Regions from separate parts of the Bacillus sp. VA15 genome, predicted to be linked through region 2. Evidence: a T-box and tRNA genes for the amino acid it is inferred to sense, from the RefSeq annotation. Region 2 holds a T-box; the other holds one or more tRNA genes.
What was found. A T-box is a leader RNA that pairs with one kind of tRNA and senses whether it is charged. The one in region 2 lies ahead of glyQ (glycine--tRNA ligase subunit alpha), so its partner is inferred to be a tRNA-Gly.
Positions count from the first base shown of each region.

Region 1: it has a tRNA-Gly gene. The T-box ahead of glyQ (glycine--tRNA ligase subunit alpha) is inferred to sense a tRNA for this amino acid. The anticodon was not compared.

Region 1 is NZ_JBVQPQ010000009.1:69,941-85,757, reverse strand. It holds gene katA (catalase KatA) at 1-1,130, opposite strand, end outside; gene AC0DBE_RS19540 (ABC transporter ATP-binding protein) at 1,540-2,307, shown strand; gene AC0DBE_RS19535 (aliphatic sulfonate ABC transporter substrate-binding protein) at 2,325-3,323, shown strand; gene AC0DBE_RS19530 (ABC transporter permease) at 3,320-4,150, shown strand; gene ssuD (FMNH2-dependent alkanesulfonate monooxygenase) at 4,173-5,309, shown strand; gene AC0DBE_RS19520 (hypothetical protein) at 5,406-5,942, shown strand; gene rpsN (30S ribosomal protein S14) at 6,056-6,325, shown strand; gene AC0DBE_RS19510 (hypothetical protein) at 6,343-6,816, opposite strand; gene AC0DBE_RS19505 (helix-turn-helix transcriptional regulator) at 6,818-7,018, opposite strand; tRNA gene AC0DBE_RS19500 (tRNA-Gly) at 7,209-7,282, shown strand; gene AC0DBE_RS19495 (B3/B4 domain-containing protein) at 7,373-7,996, opposite strand; gene queG (tRNA epoxyqueuosine(34) reductase QueG) at 8,079-9,239, shown strand; gene AC0DBE_RS19485 (amidase domain-containing protein) at 9,307-10,236, shown strand; gene trmL (tRNA (uridine(34)/cytosine(34)/5-carboxymethylaminomethyluridine(34)-2'-O)-methyltransferase TrmL) at 10,274-10,756, shown strand; gene AC0DBE_RS19475 (YhbD family protein) at 10,884-11,525, shown strand; gene AC0DBE_RS19470 (bactofilin family protein) at 11,516-12,229, shown strand; gene AC0DBE_RS19465 (hypothetical protein) at 12,241-12,948, shown strand; gene prkA (serine/threonine protein kinase PrkA) at 13,299-15,194, shown strand; gene yhbH (sporulation protein YhbH) at 15,374-15,817, shown strand, end outside.
Region 2 is NZ_JBVQPQ010000001.1:482,282-498,098, reverse strand. It holds gene cccA (cytochrome c550) at 1-110, opposite strand, end outside; gene rpoD (RNA polymerase sigma factor RpoD) at 437-1,552, opposite strand; gene dnaG (DNA primase) at 1,751-3,562, opposite strand; gene AC0DBE_RS02610 (YaiI/YqxD family protein) at 3,596-4,090, opposite strand; gene AC0DBE_RS02605 (pyruvate, water dikinase regulatory protein) at 4,344-5,156, opposite strand; gene ccpN (transcriptional regulator CcpN) at 5,182-5,820, opposite strand; gene glyS (glycine--tRNA ligase subunit beta) at 5,953-7,992, opposite strand; gene glyQ (glycine--tRNA ligase subunit alpha) at 7,985-8,872, opposite strand; T-box leader at 8,955-9,130, opposite strand; gene recO (DNA repair protein RecO) at 9,170-9,937, opposite strand; gene AC0DBE_RS02580 (YqzL family protein) at 9,974-10,117, opposite strand; gene era (GTPase Era) at 10,261-11,166, opposite strand; gene AC0DBE_RS02570 (cytidine deaminase) at 11,147-11,557, opposite strand; gene AC0DBE_RS02565 (diacylglycerol kinase family protein) at 11,678-12,049, opposite strand; gene ybeY (rRNA maturation RNase YbeY) at 12,030-12,503, opposite strand; gene pgpH (cyclic-di-AMP phosphodiesterase PgpH) at 12,504-14,639, opposite strand; gene AC0DBE_RS02550 (PhoH family protein) at 14,718-15,677, opposite strand; gene yqfD (sporulation protein YqfD) at 15,674-15,817, opposite strand, start outside.

The DNA.
Region 1 (15,817 bases), on a different contig from region 2:
CCGCCGTTATTGTCAAAACGCATTTGTCCGTCACGCTGATAATTGTTCACTTCGTTGCGTGCGCGGTTGATTGGCAGTGCTTGATGGTTTGCACCGACACGGTAGCGGTGTGCATCATGATAAGCAAACAGCCGGCCTTGAAGCATTTTATCTGGAGAAACATCAATACCAGGCACGAGTGTTCCAGGTGAGAATGTCGCTTGTTCTACTTCTGCAAAGTAGTTTTCCGGATTTCTGTCTAGAACCATGCGTCCGACTTCGATTAACGGATAGTCTTTTTGAGACCAAACTTTTGTGACATCAAACGGATCGAAGCGATACGTATTTGCATCTTCTAAAGGCATGATTTGCACATATAGTTTCCATGCAGGGAAATCACCGTTTTCAATTGCGTTGAAAAGATCTTCTGTATGGTAATCAGGGTTTTCACCGGCAATTTTTGCTGCTGTATTGACATCAAGGTTTTTTACGCCTTGTTCTGTTTTAAAGTGATATTTAATCCATACGCCTTCGCCTTCGGCATTTGTCCATTTGAATGTATGGCTTCCGAAGCCGTGCATGTGGCGAAGTGTCGCAGGAATTCCGCGGTCTGACATCAGAATTGTCACTTGGTGCAGTGATTCTGGTGAAAGTGACCAGAAATCCCATACAGCTGTAGGGTTTTTCAAGTGTGTTTTTGGATCTCTTTTTTGTGTATGGATGAAATCAGGGAACTTAATCGCATCGCGGATGAAGAATACCGGTGTATTGTTACCGACGATGTCGTAGTTTCCTTCTTCAGTATAAAATTTAACAGCAAATCCGCGCGGGTCGCGAACGGTGTCAGCCGAGCCAAGTTCACCGGCAACTGTTGAGAAACGGATGAACAACGGTGTCCGTTTGCCGACTTCAGAAAGGAAAGCGGCTTTCGTGTATTTTGTTACATCATTTGTCACTTCAAAATATCCGTGTGCGCCTGCTCCTTTGGCGTGAACGACACGTTCGGGAACACGTTCTCTGTTGAAATGGGCCAATTTTTCGAGTAAATGTACATCTTGGATTAAAGTTGGTCCGCGAGAACCGGCAGTCATTGAATTTTGATTATCTCCAACCGGAGCGCCCCAGCTAGTTGTCAGTTTATTTGAACTCATGTCATCACCTCTTGAAATTTATAAGAACATAATATCATCTCTAAGTAAAAAGTCAATATTATTTTATAATTATTATAAAATAGTCATTTCTATTAAGGGATATAAAGTATTAAAAATGTTGATAAACCCTTGTCATAACAGCTTATAAGAGAGAAAAAGTTTTTTGAAGAAATGATTTTTTCTTCTCTATTTGCGAATCAAGCAGATTAAGTGATAAACAAGAATGCCAAAAATCTTGTTTGAAAAAAAGAGTTGACACATCGGAATAGTTTGAATTAACATGATATTCAAACAAAAAACAATTGGGCAGCTGATCGGACCGCCGAAGGCTCTCATCTCTACAACGAACAGAGATGGGGGCCTTTTTGTTTTTGTAGAAGGCGGGGTTGGCAGAAAGAGAGGGATAAAAGTGGCTGTGACCATCAGCATCAAAGAAAAGACATTCGTTCAAGAGGGCCGCAAAACAACGGTCTTGGAGAACATTCAATTATCAATCGCACCAGGTGAATTTCTTACGCTCATCGGACCGAGCGGGTGCGGAAAAAGCACGCTGTTAAAGATTATTGCGGGGCTTGATTCAGATTATGACGGGAGTGTTGAAATTAACGGACGCAGCGTAACAGCTCCGGGTATTCAGCAAGGATTTATTTTTCAGGAGCACCGCCTCTTTCCATGGCTGACGGTTGAGCAGAATATTGCCGCCGATTTGAACTTGAAAGATCCAACAGTCAAACAGAAGGTGGATGAACTGATTGAGATTGTCAGATTGAAAGGATCGGAGAAAGCATACCCGCGCGAGCTGTCAGGCGGTATGTCACAAAGAGTCGCTATCGCACGGGCTCTTCTGCGGGAGCCTGAGGTCCTGCTTTTAGATGAACCGTTTGGTGCACTCGACGCTTTTACTAGAAAACACCTGCAGGACGTGTTGCTGGATATATGGAGGAGGAAAAAAACAACGATGATTCTCGTGACTCATGATATAGATGAATCTGTTTATTTAGGAAATGAGCTTGCGATCCTTAAGGCCAAACCGGGGAACATCCATAAGCTGATGCCCATTCATCTGGCGTATCCGCGAAACCGGACGACTCCGGATTTCCAAGCGATCAGACAGAAAGTGCTGTCGGAATTCGAGAAAACAGAAGATCTAGAGTACGCTGAAGGATCAGGGATATAGAAAGGGCGGAAGCAGAAATGAAAAAAGGACTCATTGTATTGGTTACCGTTTTTTTTCTGCTGGCAGGCTGTGGAGCAAATGGAGCCAGCAGTGACAACAAACAATTGAAAGAAATTCGAATCGGTATTCAGCAAAGTTTAAGCCCGCTTTTGATTGCGAAGGAGAAAGGCTGGTTTGAAGATGCATTTGAAAAAGAAGGCATCAAAGTGAAATGGGTGGAGTTTCAAAGCGGTCCGCCCCAATTTGAAGGACTTGCGGCAGACAAACTTGATTTTTCTCAAGTCGGCAATTCTCCTGTGATCGCTGGACAGGCGGCAGGCATTGACTTTAAAGAAATCGGTTTGTCTCAGGACGGATTGAAAGCAAACGGCATCCTTGTCAATCAAAACAGCGGCATTCAGGACGTCAAGGACTTAAAGGGGAAGAAAATTGCAGTCGCCAAAGGCAGCAGCGGTTTTGATTTTCTGTATAAAGCACTTGATCAAGTGGGGTTGTCAGCTAATGATGTGACGATTATTCAGCTTCAGCCTGATGAAGCGGCCTCTGCGTTTGAAAACGGATCTGTTGATGCCTGGTCCATTTGGGAGCCGTACTTGTCTTTAGAAACAATCAAACACGGAGCAAACATCCTTGTGAACGGGGAAAGCACAGATTTATATTCACCCGGTTTTACTTTAGTAAGAACAAAGTTTGCCGAAGAGCACCCGGACGAAGTGGTCCGTTTTCTGAAGGTGTTTAATAAGGCTGTTGTGTGGCAAAAGGAACATCTGGATGAAGCCGCTGACTTGTATGCAGACATTAAAGGTCTCGATAAAAAGGTCGTCGAAAATGTGTTGAAAAATACTGAGCCTCTGAATGAGGTCATCAGTGACGACATTGTGAAAGCACAGCAGGAGACAGCAGATTTTCAATATCGAACGAAGGCGATAGACAAGAAGATTGATGTGAAAGAGGTTGTGGATAACACATTTATTAAAAAAGCGTTAAAGGAAAATTCCTCAGGAGGTGATCAATGATGAAAGCAGAGGCTGCAGGCTCGCTGCCGAAAACGAATGCGGAAGCGGTGCGAAAAAAGCCCCGAAGGATGAAATACGGCTGGATGAAGGGGCTTTTGCTGCCCGCTGTCATTATCGCCATCTGGCAAATCATCGGCGGCCTTGGGGTAGTGTCCGCTACAGTGCTGCCCACACCCGTTGCGATCGTTCTGACGTTTAAAGAGCTTATTTTGTCCGGTGAGCTGTTCGGTCATCTGCAAATCAGCATCTATCGGGCGGCGCTTGGTTTTTTGCTTGGCGCGGGGCTTGGCTTGATTATCGGGATTTTGGCCGGATTCTCCAAACGGACGGAGCTGTATCTTGATCCGTCATTGCAAATGCTCAGAACCGTTCCCCATCTGGCGGTCACGCCGCTGTTTATTTTATGGTTCGGTTTTGATGAGGTATCCAAAATTTTGCTGATTGCGCTCGGTGCTTTTTTTCCTGTCTATATCAATACATTTAACGGCATCCGCGGAGTTGACGCGAAGCTGTTTGAAGTCGCCCGGGTGCTTGAATTTAAATGGCATCAGCAGATTTCCAAAGTGATATTGCCGGCATCCCTGCCAAATATATTGCTCGGCATTCGCTTATCGCTCGGCATTGCATGGCTTGGACTTGTTGTAGCAGAGCTGATGGGCTCAAGCTCAGGAGTCGGTTATATGATCATGGATGCAAGACAGTTTTCACAAACGAACAAAGTGTTTGCCGGGATTATCATTTTTGCGGTGGTTGGAAAGCTGACGGATTCCTTTGTCAGGCTGCTTGAACGAAAACTGCTAAAGTGGAGAAACAGTTACGAAGGGTAATATACGTAAAGGGGAGATGGATATGGAAATTCTTTGGTTTATACCGACTCATGGAGACGCGAGATATTTAGGATCTGAAAGCGATGGACGGACTGCGGATCATCTTTACTTTAAACAAGTCGCGCAGGCGGCTGACAGGCTGGGATATACGGGTGTTCTTCTGCCGACGGGAAGATCGTGCGAGGACCCATGGCTTACAGCATCGGCTTTGGCAGGAGAAACAAAGGACTTAAAGTTTTTAGTCGCGGTAAGACCCGGTTTAATGCAGCCTTCTCTAGCAGCCAGAATGACATCTACCTTAGACCGCATTTCAGACGGCCGGCTGCTGATCAATGTTGTGGCAGGAGGCGATCCGTACGAGCTGACTGGAGATGGCCTGTTTATCAGCCATGATGAACGCTATGAAGCGACAGAAGAATTTTTAACCGTTTGGCGGAGACTTTTGCAGGGAGAAACGGTTTCCTATGAAGGAAAGCATATAAAAGTGGAAAACAGCAATCTGCTCTTCCCACCGCAGCAAGCGCCGCATCCGCCTATCTATTTCGGAGGATCGTCACAGGCGGGGATTGAAGCTGCCGCAAAGCATACAGACGTGTATTTAACGTGGGGCGAGCCGCCTGAACAAGTAAAAGAAAAGATTGAGAGAGTCAAAAAGCAGGCGGAAAAAGAAGGGAGATCCGTTCGATTCGGCATTAGGCTGCATGTCATTGCCCGTGAAACCGAACAAGAGGCGTGGGAAGCGGCTGAGCGCTTGATCAGCCACTTGGATGATGACACCATTGCCAAAGCGCAGGCAGCTTTGAGCCGTTACGATTCTTCAGGCCAGCAGCGGATGGCGGTCCTTCATCAAGGCGATCGGACGAAGCTTGAAATCAGCCCGAATTTGTGGGCGGGGATCGGCCTGGTCAGGGGCGGGGCAGGAACAGCTCTTGTCGGTGATCCGCAGACTATTGCCGACCGGATAGCGGAGTACCAGGCACTCGGCATAGAATCGTTTATATTCTCTGGCTATCCGCATTTAGAAGAAGCATATTATTTTGCAGAGCTTGTGTTTCCGCTTTTGCCGTTTGAAAATGAGCGCACGAGAAAGCTTCAGAACAAAAGGGGAGAAGCCGTCGGGAACACTTATTTTGTCAAAGAGAAAAATGCGTCAGTTTAAGTAAAACACAGCCCCCAAACATGGTATGATATTCAAATAAAGGGGGCTGTTTTTCTGAAAACATTGATAAGCGCAGCAGTCATTTGCCTGATAGCTATGCTGTCAGCATGCGGACATTCAAAGCAGATGGAAATCAAAGCAGCGGACATGTCAGATCTTGAAAAAAACAGAATGGATATTGCAGCTTCACAGGCATTCACTGCCGAAGCCGTTAATATCAGTGAAAGTATTTCTTCAGCTGACATGTACATCGAACATTATCAAAAAGGAAAGCTTATTGAGACGATTGGTCCGGTAAGTGCAGATTATTCAGAGAAAAAACCCGATACATTACAATTTGTTTATTTTGAGAATGAAGAGGGAGAAGGAAAGACTAAACGCAGCACTGTTCATTTTGGCATTGTTGATAAACAGGGAAATACAGCGGCCAGTTCATCGGTGAAACGTGACGATAGCGCAACACAGGAAATGACTCAGAATATTTCATCGGCGGTACCGATTTCTTTCGAGAAACCTGTTTTGATCGGCAGCAGTATAAAAGGGACTGACGAGCCAATGCACACCTCTGAACATAAAAAAGAGCTTATTAAGCATCAAGATGCGTTACTGTATTATGTGGAGTTGCATCATTAGAAACGGGCGGCTTCAGGCCGTCTGTTTTACAAAGCGGTATGCTTGCTTTTTTGAATGGTGCATGATACATTTTAAATCGTAATAATTTCGATTTAAAAAGGAGGCTATGTGTCTTGGCTAAAAAGTCAAAAGTGGCAAAAGAGTTAAAACGCCAACAGCTTGTTGAACAATACGCTGATATTAGACGCGAGTTGAAAGAAAAAGGAGATTACGAGGCACTCAGCAAGCTGCCAAGAGATTCAGCACCGGGAAGGCTCCACAATCGTTGCATGGTAACGGGGCGCCCGAGAGGATATATGAGGAAGTTTAAAATGTCCAGAATCGCTTTCAGGGAACTGGCTCATAAAGGCCAGATTCCCGGTGTGAAAAAAGCGAGCTGGTAAGAAAAAACTCCGGCCGATTACAGCGCGCCGGAGTTTTTTTCGTTTTTCTTGAAAGAGATGACATAGGATAGGTGCTGGATGATCATAATGATAAACACGATAATAATAGGGAAAAACGGAATACGTGATTGAAAAAGCGGATAAAAAATGAGAAGAACCGCTGCGGCAGGAAGCGAGAAGTAGACGGCGATATATGACGCGCGGCATGCTTTTGCCGTCATCATCTTCTCTCTTTCGTCCTGCTCTTCAAATTCATCAGGCAGAAGAAGCTTTTTTGCAGCAGGGCGGCTTTTTTTCTGTAAGTACAAATAAACCGCAGACGCCGCAACAAACAGAATAAAGGGAGTGAGGTTTAATTCAAACACCATCTCGCCGCTCTTTGTGCGGATAAAGGATGCAATGCCTTCTGATGCTTCAAAGTATGCAATCAGCGTCCAGCATGCAAGGCCAAATAAAACAAGTTGAAAAGCTGCTTTTGTTTTCATGCTCATCTTAGTTTTCCTCCTCTAACCAAAAGACATCCTCCATTTTCATGGAGAAGGCTTTGCAGATTTTCAGTGCTAACAACAGTGAGGGAACATAATCGCCTTTTTCGATAGCTGCCACAGTCTGTCTTGTAACGCCGACCGTTTCTCCGAGTTTTTCCTGAGAATAGCCGAGGCGTGCCCTCAGCTCTTTTACTTTATTTTTCATCATGACGTCTGTCCCCTTCACATTCTCGATTGATTATATTGTATAGTATACTTAACATTATGTAAATGTGACTTAACACTTTACAAAAAGAAAACTTTTTTTCGACAAAATTTTTATATTCTCTTGACGAAAAATTAATAAACGTGTAATATAAAACAAGTCAGCGGTACTGTTACTGAAAAACACAAATGCGGGTGTAGTTTAGTGGTAAAACCTCAGCCTTCCAAGCTGATGTCGTGAGTTCGATTCTCATCACCCGCTCCATACATACGTTATTAACGCAGTGTTTCGTTTCTTAGATAAACGAAGTATTGCGTTTTTTTATGTAAAAAAGAACACGTCATTCGTGTTCTTTTACGTAAGCCAATGTACTGTATGGGCACCGCCGTGAATTTGTTCAAACATTTTCGTTAATGATGATAAGAGTTTAACAGCGCTGCTTTTTTCAATGGATGGCGGGAAAAAAATGATTTGCAGCATTTTCTTCGTCTCGTTTGAAACGGGATAGCGATTGACGCTGTTTTTTAAATCGCCAAATATGCCATTTTCATCAGAGAAAAGCAGTATGTTTTCTTTTTCTCCCAATGAGATTCGGACTGGCTCATGAAGCTTGCCGGCATCATAAATCATAATGGGCAGAGAATATTTTAATGCGAAAAAATCGATGGTGTCATGGGCTGAATCCTTGCTTTCCATGAATTGTTCTTTGGATATTGGGATCAGCATGTCTTCCATTGGGGTTGTTTCTCCCTCAAATGTAGGGTTAAGCTGTTTAAAGAGTTCCCGCCATTCCTTGACGAAGGATTCATCAGATATTCCGCCGTCCGCATAATCGAAAAACAGGGATTCTTGAAATAGGCGAAGCCTGCCTTTCAGCATTTGCGGAGAGGAGCCGACTTCGATATTCTTATAAATCACAGCCGCCGCATGTAAGCCGGCCGCACGTTCAGTAATAACAGAATCAAGTTTGATATTCACTAGCATTCACTCCAGTTACGTGATATCAACCTATTATAAACGCTGTATCGTTTTATCACAAAGAAAGGAGGCTGTGCAAAACATGAACGTTTATCAGCTCAAAGAAGAATTAATTGAATACGCGAAAAGCATTGGCGTGGACAAGATTGGTTTTACGACCGCTGATACATTTGACAGTTTAAAAGACCGTTTGATTCTTCAAGAGTCACTCGGCTATCTCTCCGGCTTTGAAGAGCCTGATATCGAGAAAAGGGTGACGCCGAAGCTACTTTTGCCGAAAGCGAAATCAATTGTGGCGATCGCTCTCGCATATCCTTCCAGAATGAAGGATGCGCCGAGAAGCACGAGAACGGAGCGCAGGGGCATTTTTTGCAGAGCCTCCTGGGGCAAAGACTATCACGATGTGCTGAGGGAAAAGCTCGATCTGTTGGAGGAATTTCTGAGAAGCAAGCATGAGGATATCAGAACAAAGTCAATGGTAGATACAGGTGAATTGTCTGATCGGGCGGTTGCAGAACGGGCCGGCATCGGGTTCAGCGCGAAAAACTGTATGATCACAACGCCTGAGTATGGCTCATATGTGTATTTGGCGGAAATGATCACAAATATACCTTTTGAGCCTGATGTGCCAATTGAAGATATGTGCGGGTCCTGCACGAAATGTCTGGACGCCTGTCCGACGGGAGCACTTGTAAATCCGGGACAGCTGAATGCGCAGCGCTGTATCTCTTTTCTGACCCAGACGAAAGGATTTTTGCCTGATGAATTCCGGACAAAGATTGGAAACCGCCTGTATGGGTGCGACACGTGTCAAACGGTGTGTCCTCTCAATAAGGGGAAGGACTTTCATCTTCATCCGGAAATGGAGCCGGACCCTGAGATAGCCAAACCGTTATTGAAGCCACTCTTGACCATCAGCAACCGCGAATTTAAGGAGAAATTCGGACATGTCTCAGGTTCTTGGCGCGGAAAAAAACCGATTCAGCGAAACGCCATTCTCGCCCTTGCCCACTTTAAGGATGCTTCCGCACTGCCTGAATTGACGGAACTGATGCATAAGGACCCGCGTCCTGTTATCAGAGGAACAGCTGCATGGGCGATCGGTAAAATCGGAGACCATGCATACGCGGAAGAGCTTGAAAAAGCGCTGGAAAAAGAGAAGGATGAAGAGGCAAAGCTGGAAATTGAAAAAGGAATTGAGTTGCTAAAAGCTTCAGGCATGACTAAACAAGGCCTGTCCTGACATACGTATAGAACAGAAGGGAAAAACACTTGAGATGCATCCAAGTGTTTTTTCTCTATAAATAAGTATGGCGGGTGGGGTGAGCTTGAAGCACATTTTAGAACAATTAGCGGAGGAACGGCTGAGCTATTTGGTTAACGGGCATGCTATGAGACAAGAGTCTGAAGTCGGGGACCTTGAAGTCATGGAGCGAAAGAAGAGGCTTCTGGAAAAACGTAAAGTTGACATCATAAAAGCGAAAGCAAAGGCCGTCATCGATCATGTGCGGGTTGAGGATGACGGAACGACCTGCCTTACGTATACCATCCATTATGAATACGTGTGTAAAGAGCATGATGACAGCTTGTATATGGAAGAGCATATAGAGGAGCGGGTAGCTTTCCTTTATGATCATATTTTGATTAGTGATCAGGAAATTGCGAAAAAGCCGGCTGGATTTCATGAAGGGACCAGTATTATTGACTATTCTCAAGAGGAAAGGGAAGCGTTTGGCAGAGCCTTTCAATACGATCGTCTCGGCGCTGTGCAATATGCCGAGAAATTTTGGAACAAGCGCAACCCGGCTTATAAAAATTTCAGCGATAACTGCACGAATTTTATTTCACAGTGCCTTCATGCGGGAGGCGCACCGATGCGCGGCCATCCGAACAGAGGGTCAGGCTGGTGGATGAAACAAAGCTCATGGAGCTATAGCTGGACGGTGGCTCATTCTATGAAAATGTATTTGTCGAATTCAAAGGCCGGTCTTCGTGCGGTGCGGGTGAAATCTGCGGAAGAGCTGATGCCTGGCGATGTGATTTGCTATGACTTTGAAGGAGACGGCCGGTTTAATCATACAACGATTGTTGTGGCGAAGGACAAAGGCAATATGCCGCTTGTCAACGCCCAGTCCTATGACAGCCGGATGAGGTATTGGTCATACGAGGATTCTACGGCATACACGCCGTCAATACGATATGCCTTTTTTCATATCGTTGATGATACGACAAAAGACTAATTAATGATATAATGATGGGCGGATAAGAAAAACAGAGGTGAACATTGTGGCATTACATGTCGTTTTATATCAACCAGAAATTCCCGCCAATACAGGGAATATTGCACGTACTTGTGCAGCAACCAATACAACGCTCCACCTGATTCGTCCGCTCGGCTTTTCAACGGATGATAAAATGCTGAAGCGTGCCGGACTCGATTATTGGGAGTTTGTTAACGTTGTGTATCATGATTCGTTAGAAGAATTGTTTGAGGAATATCAAAAAGGCCAGTTTTTCTTTATCACGAAATTCGGCCAGCAGCCTCATACATCTTTTGATTACACTGATCTTGACGAGGATTATTTCTTTGTATTCGGAAGAGAAACAAGCGGTTTGCCAAAGGATTTAATTCAAAATAATATGGACCGCTGCCTGCGTCTTCCGATGACAGAGCACGTTAGATCGTTAAATCTGTCCAACACTGCGGCGATTCTCGTTTATGAAGCGCTGCGCCAGCAAAATTACCGTGATTTAAAATAGTGAAAAAAATCCGCTCATTGATGATGGGCGGATTTTTTTGTGCTGCGAGAGATGCTTTGTTTTGTTTTTTGGGCTTAACAACGTAACAGTGTTATGTTACAATGTATCCATCAAAGGAGCTGGACTTATGGAAGAACAATTAATCTCTAAAAAAGAATTGCTTGAAAAAACATCGATTTCATACGGTCAGCTGTATCGGTGGAAGCGGAAAAATTTAATTCCTGAGGAATGGTTTATTCGCAAATCCACATTTACAGGGCAAGAAACGTTTTTTCCGAGAGAGGATATTTTAAAACGCATTTCAATGATTCAAAAGATGAAGGAAAATTTGTCACTGGATGAAATGAGGGAAATGCTGTCGCCGAAAATGAAGGATGTCAGCATGACCGCTGATGAATTGATTCATAAAGGATTGATTTCAAGAACTGCTCTTGATGTTTTTTCAGAAGGAGGAGGAAATTCGGTTTTTTCTTCCCGAGACCTGCTATCGCTGTATGTACTTGAAGGGCTCCTGCAGTCTGGAAATGTCAGTCTGGCGGAAGCAAAAATGGCTGCAGAGGTGTTAAAGCAGCATGATACTGAAGAGATCAAGAATCAGACGGAGCTGATTGTGCTGCGGAAGCTCGGTGTCACAACTTGTTTTATAGCGGCTGCAGCGGACAGCATTCTGTTTGAATCGTCCGTCAAGGTTGTGGAACGGGTGGATTTAGTAAAAGCGTCAGAGGAATTAAAAACAACATATATACAGGAGGGCCATCAATGGATGTAATGGAAAAGCTGGTGATAAACGGATCAGGAAGTTCAAAGGGAGGAACATTTCAATCAGTTGAAATTAACGGCAGCGGAACAGTGGCCGGGGACGTGGAGTGTGACACTTTTTCTTTTAATGGAACCGGAAAAGCTGACGGCAGCGTCAAAGCGAAAGCGGTAACCATCAGCGGTTCAGGAAAGATACATGGAGACGTTGAAGCAGAATCGATTCGGATTAACGGAACAGGTTTTATTCAAGGAGAGGTTTCCGCAAAACAATTGAAAATCGCTGGATCATCAACATTTGGCGGCACAGTCAAGGCTGATGGTATTGACATTAGCGGAAAAGCGGTCATGGAAGCGGATTGTGAAACGGAAACCTTTCAATCGGAGGGGAAATGCAAAGTCAGTGGGCTTTTAAATGCTGATGAGGTGACCATTAAGCTTTCTGCCGGGGAAAGTTATGTGCGGGAAATCGGATGCCGCCATCTTCAAGTGACCGGCAGAAAAGGAATGCTGACATTGCTCAGACTAATGCCGCAGCCTGTTTTAACGGCTGAACTGATCGAAGGTGATGTCATTGAACTGACAAATACAAAGGCGAAAACCGTGCGAGGAAATAAAGTGAAAATCGGTCCGGATTGCCAGATTGAAACCGTTGAATACAGCGGGGACTATACTTGTGATCCGAGCGCATCGGTCGAAACATGCACGAAGATGTGAGGAGGATCGTAATGGAGACAACAAAACTGGGAAATTTAAAATTATATGGTGCCGGACATGCTGCAGGCGGCGCATACCACCATGTCAGCATTAAAGGTGAAGGTGTAATCGGTGAAGGGCTGTCTGCCGCGGGCTGCCGCATATTCGGAACAGGCCTTTTTCTCGGGGAAGCAGAGACTGAGCGGCTGCGTGTATTCGGAGAAAGTGAATGTAAAGGCAATCTGACAGCCGGCAGAATCAATATTTACGGCACAATGAAAGTCAGCGGCTCACTTCAATTTGATCGATTCAATCTAAAAGGCCTGACTGAAATTTGCGGGAATATGACTGGAGAATCGTGCGATGTGAAAGGGAAGCTTAGCGTTAAAGGTGATTGTGAAACGGAAATGTTCCATATCACAGGTTGCATTGATGTATCAGGTTTATTAAATGCGGGTGATATCAAGCTTGGATTGAGCCATGATGTAAGCCATGTGCGGGAAATCGGCGGAACAACCATTACAGTGAAAAGACGCGCGAGCTTTTTTCACCGGAAGAAAGTGAAACTGATTGCCGACGTCATAGAAGGAGATCAGGTTTATTTGGAGAATACCGAGGCGGCAGTTGTCAGGGGAAAAGAAGTGATCATCGGGCCGGGCTGCAGCATCGGAACAATTGAGTACAAAAATATATGCGAATGTGATCATCATTCAAAGATTAAAGAAAAAACAAAATTATAAAACATTGTTCTGTTATACAAAAAGGGTGCTCTTATGAGGAGCACCCTTTTTTATTCTTTTCCCGGCTTGCTATCGTACCCTGCGGTAAAAATTGATACTAAAAAAGTGACAATGACACCCATCATGATGATTGTTTTCACCGTCTCTCCCCCTCTTCAATTTTTCGGTGCTGTCCGAGTCTGGATGATTCTGTATTTTTCTTTATTATGAACGGTCGCGGTCTGCCTTGTCAACGCCGTATAAGTATCTTTATTTTTAAGAAACCAAAGCATGTATCACGAGATGGCGGCATAGATTGTATCAAAGTACCTTATTTGCATAGCGCATCAAACATGATGGAGGAGGTCCTTATGGATATATTAAAGAAAATTGAACAGTACAGAGAGGAAGAGCAGCGGCTGAAATGGGAAGGAACATTCGCCGATTATTTGGAGATTATTAAAGAAAATCCAATGGTCGCGCAATCTGCTCATTCTCGTGTTTTTAATATGATAAAAGACAGCGGGATAGAGGAGATTGACGGACGTAAGAAGTACAGCTTTTTTGACCGCGAGCTGTTCGGGCTTGAGGAATCTTTGGAGCGTCTTGTGGAAGAGTATTTTCATCCGGCCGCGAAACGGCTTGATGTCAGAAAGCGGATTCTATTGCTGATGGGACCTGTGAGCGGCGGTAAATCCACGCTGGTCACGATGCTCAAAAAAGGTCTTGAAGCGTACACCTTGACGGATAATGGCGCTGTATATGCGATTAAAGGCTGCCCGATGCACGAGGACCCTCTACATTTAATCCCCCATCATTTGCGTGATGACTTTTACAGAGAATACGGCATTAGAATAGAGGGAAGTCTTTCTCCTTTAAATGTCATGAGGCTGGAAGAAGAGTACGGAGGAAGAATTGAGGATGTGAAGGTTGAACGCATCTTCTTTTCAGAAGATAAGCGTACGGGAATTGGAACATTCAGCCCGTCTGATCCGAAATCTCAGGATATTGCCGATTTGACGGGAAGTATTGATTTCTCAACCATTGCCGAGTACGGTTCAGAATCAGATCCGCGCGCATACCGGTTTGACGGAGAGCTGAATAAAGCGAACCGCGGGATGATGGAGTTTCAGGAGATGCTGAAATGTGATGAGAAATTTCTCTGGCATTTGCTCTCATTGACACAGGAAGGGAATTTTAAAGCGGGGCGATTTGCGTTAATTTCTGCTGATGAGCTGATCGTGGCTCACACGAATGAAACGGAGTATCGCTCATTTATTTCTAATAAGAAGAATGAAGCCCTGCATTCGAGAATCATTGTAATGCCAGTCCCTTATAATTTAAAAGTGTCTGAGGAAGAGAGAATTTATGAAAAAATGATCGCGGAGAGCGATGTATCGGATGTTCACATTGCCCCGCATACGTTGAAGGTCGCTGCGATGTTCTCGATTCTTACCCGATTAAAAGAACCGAAGCGGTCGGATATCGATCTGGTCAAGAAAATGAGACTGTATGATGGGGAAAGTGTGGAAGGATATAATTCTGTCGACGTTGAGGATATGAAAAAAGAATATAATGATGAAGGCATGAGCGGCATTGATCCGCGGTACGTAATCAACCGGATTTCTTCAACGATTATCAGAAAAAATATGGAGTCGATCAATTCTCTTGATGTTCTTCGTTCCTTAAAAGAAGGTCTTGATCAGCATCCTTCGATTTCAAGCGAGGACAGGGAGCGGTATTTGAATTTTATTTCTGCTGCCCGCAAGGAATATGACGACATTGCGAAAAAAGAAGTTCAAAAAGCGTTTGTGTACTCATATGAAGAATCAGCTAAAACACTTATGGACAATTATCTCGATAACGTAGAGGCCTATTGCAATAAAAACAAGCTTCGTGATCCTTTGACAGGAGAAGAAATGAACCCTGACGAAAAGCTGATGAGATCAATCGAAGAGCAGATTGGCATTTCGGAAAACGCCAAAAAAGCGTTCCGCGAAGAAATCTTAATCCGTATCTCGGCTTATGCGAGAAAAGGTAAACGGTTTGATTATAATTCTCATGAAAGGCTGCGTGAAGCCATTCAGAAAAAGTTGTTTGCTGATCTGAAGGATGTCGTTAAAATTACGACGTCAACAAAAACGCCGGATGAGCAGCAGCTGAAAAAGGTAAATGAAGTCGTTGCCCGTTTAATTGATGAACACGGCTACAACTCGACGAGTGCCAATGAGCTGCTGAAATATGTCGGCAGCCTGCTGAACCGATAAGCAACGTGACCCGTCCGAATAGGGCGGGTTATTTTGTCCCATTTTCTAAATAGTTTGTCAATTAACCGTGCTTTTGTGCATATGATGAATATAAATCTTTTCGAAAGACTTGTTTCATAATCTGGCACAAGCCGGAATACGTATGTATCACGACCACAAATGGTTAAGGAGGGGAATTCATGTCCCAAAATGACAGCGGCCATTTTTTGATTTCTGAGGAAAACTGGTCCCTCCATCGCAAAGGCTTCGATGACCAGCAGCGCCACCAGAAAAAAGTGCAGGAAGCGATCAAAAATAATCTTCCGGACCTCGTGACTGAGGAAAGTATTATTATGTCTAATGGAAAAGATGTAGTGAAGATCCCAATCCGTTCACTGGATGAGTATAAAATCCGTTATAACTATGATAAAAATAAACACGTAGGGCAAGGAGAAGGCGACAGCCAGGTTGGAGATGTTGTGGCCAGGGATGGATCAGACAAAAAACAGGGACCTGGAAAAGGGCAGGGCGCCGGTGATCAGGCAGGCGAAGATTATTATGAAGCAGAAATTTCATTAATGGATTTAGAAGAAGCGCTTTTTAAAGAATTAGAACTTCCAAACCTTCAGCAAAAAGAGCGGGAC
Region 2 (15,817 bases):
CCGCTTGCAATCTCCCGAGAGTCATCAAGCCCCTTTACTGATAAAAAGAAAGTTAGACCAATTCCTAAAACAGCGATCAATAAAAATGGAATAAGCGGGTTCCATTTCATTTCCCTTCCCCCTTTTTGATCCTTCCCCTATGTAAACACTTCTAATTCTAACTTAATTTTACAAAAAGTAAATGGATTGCTATACAAAAGTTTTTTATTCACACTTTATACAAAATTGAATAGAAACATGCCTATTTCTCTGATATCCTTTTTATTCTATTGTATAATGTATTGTATACGCTTACAATAGAAAATATGGAATCATATTTGAAATTTTTCGTCACAATGTCCATTTGCAAATGACATCATTTTTCAGTAAAATAAAGGCATATTATCCATATATCTTTTTGAAAAAAGAAGAACGGATCTGCAAGACCCGTTCCATCTTATTCGAGAAAATCTTTCAAACGTTTACTTCTGCTAGGATGTCTTAGTTTCCGCAACGCTTTGGCTTCGATTTGTCGAATACGCTCTCTCGTTACTCCAAATACCTTGCCGACCTCTTCTAATGTTCTTGTACGGCCATCATCAAGACCGAATCGAAGACGCAATACATTTTCTTCACGATCAGTTAACGTATCAAGTACATCTTCCAGCTGCTCTTTCAATAGCTCATATGCGGCGTGGTCTGAAGGTGAAGTTGCTTCTTGGTCTTCAATGAAATCACCAAGATGCGAATCATCCTCTTCACCGATCGGTGTTTCCAGCGATACCGGCTCTTGTGCAATCTTTAAGATTTCGCGTACTTTTTCAGGTGTTAAATCCATATCTTCCGCAATTTCTTCAGGTGTTGGTTCTCTGCCTAAATCTTGCAGTAATTGACGCTGCACACGGATTAATTTATTAATGGTTTCAACCATATGAACGGGAATCCGGATCGTTCTCGCCTGATCGGCAATGGCGCGAGTAATTGCCTGTCTGATCCACCACGTAGCATACGTACTGAATTTATAACCTTTGCGGTAATCAAATTTTTCAACGGCTTTCATCAGACCCATGTTACCTTCCTGGATCAGGTCAAGGAACAGCATTCCGCGTCCGACATACCGTTTTGCGATACTGACAACAAGCCGCAGGTTCGCTTCAGCCAATCTGCGTTTAGATTCTTCGTCACCCTCCTCAATCTTTTGAGCGTAGGCGATTTCTTCTTTTGCAGAAAGAAGGTTAACCCGGCCGATTTCCTTTAGATACATACGAACTGGGTCATTGATTTTGACGCCAGGCGGTACACTTAGGTCATTAAGGTCAAATTCTTCTTCGGCTTTGGCAAGCTGCTGAATATTAGGATCTTCTGTTTCTTCATTCTCACTAATTAATTCAACACCTTGTTCACCTAAAAATTCATAATACTCATCCATTTGGTCTGATTCAATTTCAAAGCTGGACATACGCTCGGCAATTTCTTCATATGTCAAAACGCCACGTTTTTTACCAGACTCTGTTAATTGCTCTTTTACTTGGTCGAATGTTAATTCTGTCTCGTGGGTTTGTTTATCAGCCATTATGGATCCCTCCTTCCAAAGCTTGCAACGAATTCTATAAGCGGTATGATTCTTATTCGGTCCATTCAGGCGTTTTCTATGTGAACTGCCTTTAACAATGTGCGAATAATGAAATGACAATTCATGATGAGGTTAAGCGATCTATTTGCTCCTCCGCAAGGAATCATTGCCAATAAATGCTTCTCACCGGTTTTCCAGTTATTTTAAAGATCGGTTCAATGTAACGATTTCTTGAGCCAGAGAAGCAGCTCTCAAAAAATCTTTTTGCCTTTCGGCTTCGGCTCTTTCCGCCTCTTTTTCTTTTATCATTGACCAATTTCTTTGATTCAACACTTTTTTTACATAATCTGATAACTCGGCTTCGCTGAGCTCTTGATTAATCTGAAGCATTAATATATCAGACAAGAGCTGGCTAATTTGATCATCCGTCACCCTGGCCATCAGATGCTGAGGCGTCAGCTCGGCACCTTCTTCATAAAAAGCGTAAAGATAGGCGGCTAATGCGCGGTGCTCATCAATATTAAATTGAAAGCCTACCCGGTCAATCACTTTTTTGATAACGCTCCGATCTCGAAGCATGTGGGCGAGTAACAGCCTTTCTGCATTTTCATACGCCGGGCGCAGACGTTTTTGCCTTGCTTTTGTCGTCAGATGCGCTCGCCGCGTTTTCGTATCACCGCCACTGTCAGCAGGTTTGTTTTGCTTGCTGAAAACAGACAGCTGCTCGGTTAAAGACTCCTGTGACAGCGAAAACTCTGAAGCAAGCTGTTTTACATAGACTTCCTGCTCAAGAGACCCTGAAAGCGTGCTGATTTCTTTCAGTACGTCTTTAATGTAAGCTAAGCGGTCGCCTTCATCAGACAGGTTCTTTCCCTTTCGGAAATATTGCATTTTGAACGCCATTACGGTGACACTGGCGTCGATAATGTCGTTTTTAAATTTTTCCCCGCCGAACTTTTTGATGTAATCGTCAGGGTCCAACCCGTCAGGAATCATTGCAACTCTGACTTTGCAGCCTTTATTTTGCAGAAGATCTGAAGCTTTTAAAGTGGCTTCATAACCGGCTTTATCAGAGTCATAGCAAAGAATGATTTCTTCGACATTTCTTCTCAGGATCTTGACATGATCATCTGTCAGAGACGTTCCCATCGTGGCTATGCTTTCTTTCACACCCGAGCTTACGGCCGATATGACATCGGCAAATCCTTCAAATAAGACTGCTCTTTCCTGCTTTCTGATATGAAGGCGGGCCTTATAAAAATTGTAAAGCAGTTTACTTTTATGAAAGAGCGGTGTTTCAGGACTGTTCATATACTTAGGCTGCTGGCTGCCAAGAGCCCTGCCAGAGAAAGCAACAACAGACCCGTGGTGATCATGGATCGGAAACATGACGCGGTTTCTGAAACGGTCAAAATATCCGCTCCCGTCTTCGCGTCTGATCAGGAGACCCGCTTTTTCCATTTGCGCCTCACTAAAGCCTCTCTTTACAAGAAATTTCGTGATGAAGTCCCAAGAATCAAGAGCATAGCCGATCTGAAATTCATCTATCAGCTCTTTCGTAAAGCCCCTTGAAAGCAGATAATCCAGCGCCTCTTGACCTTCTTTTGTATTTATTAACAAATGATGGTAAAATTTCTTTAGGAGCTCATGAGCCTCAGCCATTTTTTGTTCTCCAGAAGATTCTGGCCGGGCTCCGGAATGGACTGTTATATTATCTGGAAAATCAATTTGGTATTTGTCAGCAAGGTGAGAAACCGACTCGGCAAATGAATAGCCTTCCATCTGCCTTAAAAAAGAGAAAACATTGCCGCCCGCTCCGCAGCCAAAGCAATGAAAAATCTGTTTGTCGGGCGATACGGAAAACGAAGGTGTGCTTTCTCCATGAAAAGGACAGAGTCCAAAGTAGTTTCGGCCTTGCTTCTTTAATTGAACATAATCACCTATGACTTCAACGATATCTGCCGACTTTTGTACCTGATCCACAATTTCATCTGGTATCCGATTTCCCATCTTATAACACTCCGTCGTACATTATTCGATGCTTTAGTGCAAAATCCCTTCATCGTTCGACAGGATTTTTTGCAGCAGTGTAATAAATCGTTCTCGATCTTCTTTATTCAATTTTTTAGGCCCTTTGGCGTATATGCCTTTTCTCCTTTGTTTGCCGGAAAAATGACGGCTCTCAAGAGCAAAATCAATCGTGCCCTCTTTGTAAAGACGCCCTCTTTCCGACATGACGGAGACATTTCTGTTCAACAGCAGGGATGCTAATCCGATGTCCTGCGTCACAACAATATCTCCCGGTTTTACGTGATTTGCGATATATAAATCAGCAGCTTCTTTATGAGGATCAACATACTTCCATTTTTCTTCATTGCTTCTCGAAAGCTGATAATGTTCAAATGAAGCGACAAAAAGAACTTGAACTTCATACTTGGATGCTGTTTGTAAAATTTCATCTTTTACCGGACAAGCATCTGCATCGACAAAAATCGTCTTTTCTTGTTCATTAAGAAGAGTAATTCTCCATCCCTCCATTAAACTCCTGCATAAAAGCAAGCAAAATCGCACATCCTTTAACATTGCGGACGTATATGAATTTGTCGAAAAATTTCCGGGAGAAATTCTTGACATCTTACCCATAATAGTTTATTCGTATCACACGAACCTTAAACCTAAAATTAATCATTTTATCACAATTTTTTATTATAATACAAACTTCACAAAGATGCTATTATTTTTCATTATTCCCTTTTGGCATAGCCAAAAACCCAGGATAGAGCGTCCTGAGTTACATGTTTTTTGTTTTGAGATGATGGATAATATTTGCTGTTTCTTCAACCGCTTTATTTGAAACATCAACAACCTGGCATCCGATCCGGTCCACAATCTTTTCGAAATATTCCAGTTCCTCTTTGATTCTGTTGATATTTGCATAGATCGCTTTGTCATTAAGCCCAAGTGATTTTAACCGTTCTTTTCTGATATGATTCAGTTTATCCGGGCTAATCTTCAAGCCGATACATTTTTTCGGATCAACGTTAAAGAGTTCTTCCGGCGGGTCAACCTCGGGAACAATCGGAACATTGGCAACCTTCAGGCGCTTGTGGGCGAGATATTGAGACAGCGGTGTTTTAGACGTTCTGGATACCCCGATCAAAACGATATCAGCTTTTAAAATCCCTCTTGGATCACGTCCATCATCGTATTTTACTGCAAACTCGATAGCCTCCACTTTTTTGAAATAGTCTTCATCAAGCTGGCGCACCCGCCCTGGTTCGTATTTCGCTGTTAAACCGTAGGCTGTTTCCATTTTATCAATTAACGGGCCGATAATATCATAATATAAAACATTTGCTTTATCCGCTTCGGAAATCAAATATTCTCTGATTTCCGGCACAACTAGTGTGAAACAAATAATGCCGCCGTCTGCCTTTGCAAGTGAAATCACTTCATTGATAGTGCCTATATCTTCAACATAAGGAATTCTTCTGACATGTGTATCGTCCGCTGAACCGTTAAATTGGCTGAGCGCTGCTTTTACTACCAATTCAGCCGTTTCACCGACGGAATCCGATACAACATAGATGATGCGGTTATTCATATTATCCCCCCGTTAGTTTGCGATCTTATAGGATTTCATTTTCAGATAAACTGACAAGTATTTTTGTCATATTTGTTTTTGTCACTCTGCCGATGACTTCAAAGCCTTTGTCGGTATCTTTGATGACAGGCAGTGCATCAATTTGTTTTTCTATCAAGTGCTTTGCAATGTCCATCACATAATCCTCGCGTCTGCACACCGTAATATTCGGCATCCTTGTCATGATGATGTGAACAGGGACAGATGTAAGCTCCTGCTGGCCTATGCTCGCTCTCAGCAAGTCTTTTCGTGAAAGCACCCCGACTAAAACAGCATCGCGGTCCACCACAAACAGAGTACCTACATCTTCTAAAAACATGGTGCAAATCGCATCGTACACAGAAACATTTTCGTGAATCACGACGGGGATAGATTGAAAGTCTTTCACTTGAAGCTTTTTGAGTTTATCTGCCAAAAGCTGGGTGCCGGTTTTCCCAGTGTAGAAATAACCGACTCTCGGGCGCGCCTCAAGGAATCCTGACATGGTGAGTATGGCTAAATCCGGACGCAATGTTGCCCTGGTTAGGTTCAGCTTTTCTGCAATATGCTCCCCTGTAATCGGCCCGTTTTCTTTTACAATCTGCAAAATATGTTCTTGCCGTTTATTTAGTTCGATCGTACTCACCACCTTTTCACTTCATATCTATGTAAAGAATAATAATCCATATTATATCGTAAATATCTTGTAATCAAACAAAAAAACTCATAAATGGGGAAAAGACGATTACCGATCACACAGCAACCGCCTTTTCTCTCTTTATTTTACAATAAGGGCATTCATATTCGCAAAGGACTTGATCTCATCCGCCAAGCTTACCATTTGCGCCAAACGGTTTGCCTTTAATGTCTCATTATCTGCTATAACCATTGTATGATCGAAGTAAGCATCGATCGGTTCTTTTAAGGCTGCAAGTGAAGCAAGCGCCGCCTCATAATCTTTTTTGCTAAAGTTTTCCTGCAGGTTTTGCTTCGCTGTTTGGTAGGCATCAAACAGTTTTGCCTCGTATTCATTTTCAAACAGATCAGGCTGAATGTCTCCGTGGACTCCTTTTTTGCTGATAGAGATCACTCTGCCTAAAGCCTCAGCTGTTTCCTTAAAGCCCGGTGCACCAAGCTTTTGTTCCAGCACTTGTGCTTTATGCAGCGCTGAGTATGGCTCAAGCTCAGAGCTTTCCAGCACGGCGTCGATGACATCGTGTCGAATCTGTTCCGCATTCAAAACAAATTTCAGGCGCTGAGTGAAGAAATCCATCAGTTCATTTTCTTTTTCGGTTTGTACGAAAGAAAGCAGCTCTTCAAACGAAATTCCCCAGTTGCGGTCCAGAAGAATTGCAACAATACCGCTTGCTTGGCGACGCAGCCCGTAAGGATCCTGAGAACCGGTCGGAATAACGCCGATAGAGAAGAATGAAACGATTGTGTCTAGCTTATCCGCCATTGCTACAACAGCTCCGGTGAAAGTAGAAGGCGTTTCTCCGCCTGCTGATCTAGGCATATAGTGTTCGTTGACTGCCGCAGCCACAGCTTCATCTTCGCCAAGCATTCTCGCATACTTTTCACCCATAATTCCTTGGAGCTCAGGGAATTCGTATATCATGTGCGTGACAAGATCAAATTTAGAAATTTCAGCAGCTCGCTTCACATGTTTTAATGTATCTTCATTGGCCTGAAGACGAACGGCAAGCTTTTCTGCGATTGAAGTGACTCTTCTAACCTTATCTGCCAGAGAACCAAGCTCTTCATGAAAAACAATGTTTTCAAGCTTCTTCACGTTTGCATCAATATTTAGTTTCTGATCTTCCTTGTAGAAGAATGAAGCATCAGATAAACGCGCGCGCAGCACTTTTTCATTGCCTCTGGCCACATTTTCGATCGCGTGGCTGTTCCCGTTTCTGACTGTGATAAAGTGAGGCAGCAATTCTCCGTTCTTGTCTTTGACAGGGAAGTAGCGCTGATGCTCTTTCATTGTCGTGACAAGCACTTCCTCAGGAATTGACAGAAACTCAGATTCAAATGAACCATAAAGAGCTGTTGGGTATTCTACTAAATGATTCACTTCATCAAGAAGATCTTCGTCAACTGGAATGCTCCAATTGTTTTCTGCAGCCATCGCTTCCAGCTGAGATTGAATCATTTGTTTTCGGACGTTAGGATCAGCAATAACGTGCTGTTCTTTCAGCTGCTCTTCATAAGCTGAAGGTGATTCAATTGACACTTCATGTCCAAGGAAACGGTGTCCCTGCGTTGTCCGTCCAGACTCAACGTTTGTGATCGAAAATGGAATGACATCCTGTCCAAATAAAGCGGCAATCCATTTGATTGGCCGTATATAACGCAAATCCTCATTTCCCCAGCGCATGTTTTTTGGGAAATGCAAGCTAGTAACTAAACCGCTCAGTTCCGGCAGAAGCGATTTCGTTTCTTGGCCGGCTTGGAATTTTTGCACGAATACATACTCTGTGCCTTTTACTTCTTTGATGTACAGGTCTTTTACGTCTGCGCCTTGGCCCTTTGAAAAGCCGATTGCCGCTTTTGTCCAGTTGCCGTCTGCATCAAGGGCAATTTTTTTCGCAGGCCCTTTCGCCTCTTCTTTTATATCATCCTGCTTTTCTGCTACATCCTTTACGAAGACAGCAAGGCGTCTCGGTGTATTGAAAAGCTTCACTTCACCGTGTGTGATATTTTTTTCTTTAAGCCAGCCTGTCAGCTTCTCACCAAGCTGAACCATGCTATCATTTAAAAAGCGCGCCGGCATTTCCTCTAAACCGATCTCTAAAAGTAAATCCTGTTTACTCATGAGAAGAACCCTCCCCTTTAAGCATTGGGAACCCTAGTTTTTCTCGTTCCTCATAATAGGTTTTTGCTACTTTTCTCGCTAAATTTCGCACTCTTGCGATATAGCCTGTCCGCTCGGTAACAGAGATCGCACCTTTGGCGTCAAGCAGGTTGAAGGTGTGCGAGCATTTTAGCACATAGTCATATGCAGGATGAACAAGTCCGTTATCCATTTGCTTAATCGCTTCTTTTTCATACGTGCTGAACAACTGGAACAGCATATCGACATCTGACGTTTCAAACGTGTAAACGGAATGCTCGTATTCCGCCATCATGAATAAATCTTTTACTGTAAACCCTGACGTCCATTCCAAGTCGAAAACATTTTCTTTATCCTGGATATAAGACGCGAGACGCTCAATTCCGTACGTAATCTCTACAGAAACCGGTTTACACTCTAGTCCTCCGACCTGCTGGAAATACGTAAATTGTGTGATTTCCATTCCGTCAAGCCATACTTCCCAGCCAAGACCTGCGCAGCCTAAAGACGGATTTTCCCAGTTGTCTTCAACAAAGCGAATATCGTGCTCAAGCGGATCAATTCCAAGCGCGCGCAAGGAATCTAAATACAGCTCTTGAATGTTATCAGGAGACGGTTTAATAATGACCTGAAACTGATGATGCTGATACAGTCTGTTCGGGTTCTCCCCGTATCGTCCGTCGGCAGGGCGTCTGGAAGGCTCTACATAAGCCACTTTCCACGGCTCAGGGCCGATACTGCGCAAAAACGTATACGGGCTCATCGTGCCGGCCCCTTTTTCTACATCGTAAGCCTGCATAAGCACACAGCCCTGACTGGACCAATGCTTTTGCAATGTTAGAATCATGTCTTGAATATTCATTTCAAGCACCTCCACTTTTCCTTCATAAAATGACTGCGGCAGCAACCAAAAAACTCCCGTCTCTATGCTTGCCAGCCGCAAACATAGGGACGAGAGTTCTCCCGCGGTTCCACCCTAGTTGCTGAGAACAAAATCCCAGCCTCTTTTTTTGAAATTGCTCAAGAATGCCTTTCGTTGCGTGCTCATCCTTAGCTTACACCGTCCTAAGGTCGCTTTCATGAGGTAAACGCAAGTACTTCTTTCTCTCACTGCAACATATTTTATAATAAATGATCATATAAAAAGATGGACCAGATGTCAACTTTTGTTTTCACCCATCAGATGTTTCATGCTTTCCATTTGATCTAAAAAGCGCTTTGATTTTAAATATAACCCTGAATATTCTTCATAATATAAATCAATCACTTGCTTTAATTCAGCTTTTGTTTCCTGCTTTAAGGACACATTGCCCAACCTCGACAAATCGAAGTAATAAAACAGTCTCAAAAGCCTTGCCGTTTGCGGTTTAATTGGAACCCTGTAGGGATCTTTTTCAAAGCAGCGATGGCAAATAAAACCGTTATCACGAACAGAAAAATGGAAGGTCCCATCCTGGCTTTTACAATGCACACAGTGATTCAGCTCAGGGTACAGCCCCATGACACCGAGCATCTTCATTTGAGCAATGAAGATGATGACATCCGGATCTGTTCCTTCATTCAGCTGTTTAAACGATTCTAAAATGAATTCAAACAAATAAGGGTTTGGCTTCTTTTCTTCTGTGCCTTTGTCGACTAGCTCAGCAATATAAGCAGCATATGCTGTTAAAAACAAATCTTCCCTGATGCCTCTCATGCTGAGGATCATTTCACCCTGCTGAAGCGTTCCGAGGCCCGTTGTTTTTTGCATTAAAAATGAACCATACAAAAAGGGCTGGCTGACTGCTGATAAACGGCTGTTCGGTTTTTTGGCGCCTCTTGCCATAACACCTATTTTTCCGTGTTCTCTTGTCAGTAATGTAACGATTTTATTCGTCTCTCCGTAATCATTTGTGCGAAGAACGATTCCTTCACATTTTGTCAGCATTTCCGCACCTTCCTAAAGCAGGAGCGGCCAAGAGGTTTATAAAATTGGATAATCAAATCGGGCTAGCTCATCTTCTAGTTCTTCGGGTCTTTCCATGTTCTCTTTTTCCAGCTCTTTAAAAAGAAGATACGTATCAACATTTCCTGTTTGAGAAAATACGTTCCAGGTAAAATTCAACACAAGAAACCCACCTTTCTGTAGTTAAACTAGCTTACCTAACTCCAAATTCTTACCTTTATCTTGACCAGATGTCCTCCATTTCATGTTAAACAAAATTTGCTAATGTATCCCTGTTCCTGTGAGAAAATGACACAGCAAGGAGATTAATATTCGTCCTCTTTAAAGCCAAAATCGCGAAGCTGGGACATTTTATTGCGCCAGTCTTTCTGCACTTTGACCCACAATTCAAGGTAGACACGGGAGCCTAACAGTGCTTCAATATCCGCTCTCGCTCTTTTTCCAACCTCTTTCAGCAGGCTTCCTTTTTTTCCGATCACAATGCCTTTCTGGGAATCCCGTTCGACCACAATCGTTGCCGCTACGTGCACAGAACCGTTGTCCTGTCCTTTGATGGATTCGATGGCCACCGCAATGCTGTGCGGGATTTCTTCTCTCGTCAGATGCAGCACCTTTTCCCTGATTAATTCAGAAATGATAAAGCGCTCTGGATGGTCGGTTACCTGATCACTCGGATAGAATTGCGGCCCTTCCGGCAAATACGCTTCAATCTGTGTGAGCAATGTTTCGATATTATTTCCTTCTAAAGCAGAAATCGGAACAATTTCCTTAAAAGGATAACGTCCCCGATATTCGTCAATTAACAAAAGCAATTGATCGGGATGAATTTTGTCAATTTTGTTTACGATTAAAAATACAGGCGTAGACATATTCTGCAATTTCTCAATGATGAATTCGTCGCCCTTCCCGTAGCCTTCCTCGGCGTTGATCATAAACAAGATCAAATCGACTTCTTTTAATGTATTTTGCGCCACTTTCATCATAAAGTCCCCAAGCTTATGCTTAGGTTTATGAATCCCTGGTGTGTCAATAAAAATCGTTTGTGATGTGCCTGTCGTCAAAACTCCTTGCACCTTGTTTCTCGTCGTTTGGGGCTTATCGCTCATGATCGCGATTTTTTGTCCAATGACTCTGTTCAAAAATGTAGACTTTCCTACGTTTGGTCTTCCAATAATGGATACAAATCCTGATTTAAAGCTTTCGTTCGTCATGTAAATCCTCCGATGAAAATGCGCCTGGCAATAATTCTTCCACAGTCATTTCTTTTATTTGTCCTTGTAAATTAGTCAACACGACAATAACGTCCTTTGTGCAAAGCTCAGAAATCACCTGGCGGCAGGCTCCGCACGGAGATACCGGTCCAGGGGTGTCAGCCGCAACGGCCAGCATCTGAAACTCTGTATCCCCTTCAGAAACAGCTTTAAATAAAGCGGTACGCTCAGCGCAATTGCACATGCTGTATGCCGCGTTCTCGATGTTGCAGCCTCTGTACACTTTTCCATCCTTGGTAAGAAGAGCGGCTCCTACTTGAAACTTGGAATACGGCGCATATGCCATATCACGTGCTTTTAAAGCTTCTGTTATCAATTCTTGTTTGTTCATGTGTACATGTTCCTCTCTTACCTATAATGGTACCGCTATCACTTTATATTTTACATAATCGCGCGCTTTTTTTCACGCCCATTTCTAAAAATGTAAAATAAATGTAAGAATCTTCAGCCATTACAGCTTTGGCAAAAAAATAAGTAAACCAATGATACACGAAATGACGGCAAAAACGCAAACAGCCCCGGCGGCAGCGTCCTTAGCCGCTTTAGCAAGTGGGTGATGTTTGTCTGTTATTAAATCAACCGTATGCTCAACGGCTGTATTTAAAAGCTCCAGCGAAAACATTCCTCCGATCAAAAGGATAATAATCGCCCACTCAATTGGGCTGAGCTCCACGAGGAAGCCGCAAATGAGAACAGCGCAGGCGGCTGCGACATGAAATTGGAAATTCCGCTCCGTCCGCGCTGTTTCCCAGATGCCCCGGCCTGCATGCACGAAGCTTTTGAAGAATCGCTTCAGCTCATTTCTATGATCTCTTGAGTCCATAGGCGTCCAGCAAATCCTTTTGCTTAGTAAACATCTCCTTTTCTTCCTCTTTCGTCATATGGTCATATCCTAAAAGATGCAGAAATCCATGGACGGCAAGAAATCCGAGCTCTCTTTTAAAAGAATGATTATATTCCTCTGCCTGCTCCCTTGTGCGATCCGCACTGATGATAATATCACCTAAAACCGGCGGCATTTCTGCGCCTACGATTTCAACCTCGCCTTCTCCCTCTTCTTCAAGAGCAAATGAGATGACGTCTGTCGGCGTATCCTTTCCGCGGTAATCTTTATTGATCTGCTGGATGTCTTCATTGGTAACGATCGTGACAGAAACTTCAGCCTGATCCTGAACGCCTTCACGTTCAGCGGCAAATTGAAGCAGATTTTCTACTTCTTTGAGCATCTCTTCAGAGACACTCCCCGTTTCATCAACAATATCAATCAGTAAACTCATCTATTTCACCTTCTTAGTAGCCTCCGGATATTCAATCCGGGAGTGGAAAATTCCTTTTAATGTTGCACAGAGCGTTTTTGCGATTGTATCCAGCTCCTTAAATGTCAAATCGCATTCACTGAACTGTCCGTCCTGAAGCTTATCGGATATAATACCCCGGACAAGCTTTTCAATTCGTTCAGGATTTGGATTATGCATGGATCTGACTGCCGCTTCAACACTGTCAGCAACTGATATAATCGCGGCTTCCTTTGACTGCGGCTTTGGTCCTGGATAACGGAACTCTTCTTCTGTAATCTGGTCGCCTTTTTCCTTCGCTTTATAATAAAAGAACTTTAAAAGCGAGGTTCCATGATGCTGCTCAGCAATATCGACAAGCTCTTTCGGAAATTTATAGCTTCTCAGCATATTCGCACCGTCAGTGGTATGAGAAATGATGATATTTTTACTCAGCTGAGGAGACAGCTTGTCATGCGGATTGTCAATATTCATTTGGTTTTCAATAAAATATTGCGGACGCTTTGTTTTCCCAAGATCGTGGTAATACGCGCCGACTCTTGCAAGCAAACCATTGGCTCCAACCGCCTCACAGGCTGCCTCTGACAAATTGGCGACCATTACACTGTGATGATATGTACCTGGTGTTTCTGTTAATATTTTTCGCAGCAGCGGATGGTTAGGATTAGACAGCTCAAGCAGCCTCATAGTGGATAAAATGCCAAAGCCTGTCTCAAAAAACGGCATCAGGCCGATGATCAATACAGACGAAGCAAATCCCGACACAACGCCCATCAGCATTAACGTGCCGATTTCAAGACCCGATAGCGCAGTGTTTTGGATCAATAACAAAGAAAGAACGACAACCATATTAATAAACGCTACGAAAAGCCCGGTCTGCAAAATCTTTGATCTTGCATTGTGTTTTCCTAAAAATAAAACACCTGAAATCCCGCTGATCAAATAATAAATTCCTATGACATAATTGAATGTTCCTGTCACACCCTGATTAAACATCATACTTCCGCAAATCGCAAGAATGATACTTCCCAAAATGGCAATGCGTTCATTCATCAGCAGTTTGATTAAGATCGCGCCGGCCGCAATGGGTACCAGGTAGCCGATATTATTATATTCCATCTTCTGGAACAAACTGACAACCTCCATAATAACAAGCAAAAGCGTTGTGATAATGGAGAACAGCAGGATGGATTGGTTTTTAAACTTCAGGTTTTGTTTCTGTTTTTCAAAATAATATACAAGTGTTGCAATGAAAAGTCCGATCATAATCAATAGGCCGCTGATCGGTTTAAAGAGATTTGAGTTATTTAATAACCCGGTCAGCTCGAGTTTTCTGTACACTTCCCGATCAATAAGGTCATTTTCTTCCACGAGCACCTGACCCTGTTTGATCTGAACCTGCTGGACATTGTCTGACGCTTCCTGCCGCTTTGCCTCTGTCGCTTTCGGATCGAAGACGTAATTCGGGATAATAGCAAAACGCCCGATTTCTGTCGCAGCTCCCAAGTATTTAGATGGGATAGAATTGCCCTTTAGCTCTTTTTCTACTTTATCCTTTGCATCAGATAGTTTATCCGATGAGATTTCACTGCTCATGACCGTATTCACTGCCGTGATGACCGTATCTCTGACAAAAGAAAAGTCTTCACTGTCTGCTTTCAGCAATGTCTTGATGGAATCCTCTGATATGGAATCATTCACATCTGACGTTAATTTGTTCTTCACAGACTTAACCATTGATTTTTCCGATGGTGATTTGCTGTCTTCTTCTGATGATTTTTTCACTTCGCTGATACTGTCAAATATAGATGACACAAGGTCAATCCGGTTGTCTGTGTATTCTTTTTTTAATGTATATTGATCTTCAACCGCGTCCTCAGCGGCTTGCTTTTTTTCCTCTGTGGCTTTTTGATCTTCCACGGTTGCCGGAGCATAAATGGTCTTGTCGCTGACTGAAAATAGGTCTAAATCAAGTGTTTCCGGCTTAACATGTACAAAGAGCAAAGCAAACATAATGGCAGCCAGCAGAAGATACAGCAGTACATGCATGGAGCGGGCATTTTTAAAGCTGCTCCATTTTTTTGAGCTGCTTTTGGTCTTCCCCTTCTTTTTCAACACAAGAACCTCCTCTTGAAACATCAAGCCCATAAGCAATCATAAAAATGACCCGATAACGCGCGATCGGGTCATTCAGCATTAATTTTGCTTATCGTATGCTTCAATAATTTTCGCAACAAGCGGATGTCTGACCACGTCTGTTTGGTCTAGCTCAATCATAGAAATGCCGTCTATTCCTCTCAGCATCTCCTTCGCTACTGCAAGTCCCGATTTGACGCCTTTCGGCAGATCAATTTGGCTAACGTCACCTGTAATGATCATTTTAGAGCCAAAACCCAGTCTCGTCAAAAACATTTTCATTTGAGCAGGCGTGGTATTCTGTGCTTCATCAAGTATAACATAAGCATCATCAAGCGTCCGTCCCCTCATATATGCAAGCGGAGCAATTTCAATGATGCCTCTTTCCATCAGACGTTCTGTATGATCTGCCCCAAGCACATCATGAAGAGCGTCATACAGCGGGCGCAAATAAGGATCTACTTTTTCTTTGAGGTCACCTGGGAGAAAACCGAGGCTTTCACCAGCTTCCACGGCAGGTCTTGTTAAAATGATTTTTTTGATATGTCCGTTTTTTAAAGCATGGACTGCTTTTACGACAGCCAGATACGTTTTCCCGGTTCCCGCCGGGCCGATGCCGAATACAAGGTCATTCCGCTTCATAGCGGCCACGTATTCCCGCTGTCCCATTGTTTTCACACGGATTGGTTTGCCTTTTGCAGTGTTTGTAATTTCTTCTTCATACATGCTTTCAAAGTATTCAAGTTCATTCTTCTTTGCCATTTTGACGGCGTAAATCACATCACGTTCAGAGATCTCTATCCCCTTGCGAATTAAAGCGAGGAGCGATCCCAGCAGCCTGTCTGCAATCTGAAACGATTCTTCATCGCCTGAAACATAAATCGTTTCGCCGCGCGTAATGATATTTACATTCAGATCTTTCTCCATCAATTTCAAAAAAGAATCTTGGTTCCCGAACAGTGAAAGCGCCTCGTCCGGGCTTTTCAGTTTTTGATTCATCGCAAGTAAATGTTCTGTCATTCTTCAGTCTCCCTGACAATAGGTGTGGTTTGAACGATATCTTCTATAACTTGGTAGAGAATAATCAACTTTACTTTACCATTCTCAACAGTCTGGTGCAAAACTTTTTCACTTTTCACCTCGCCGTCTTCGCCTATTTT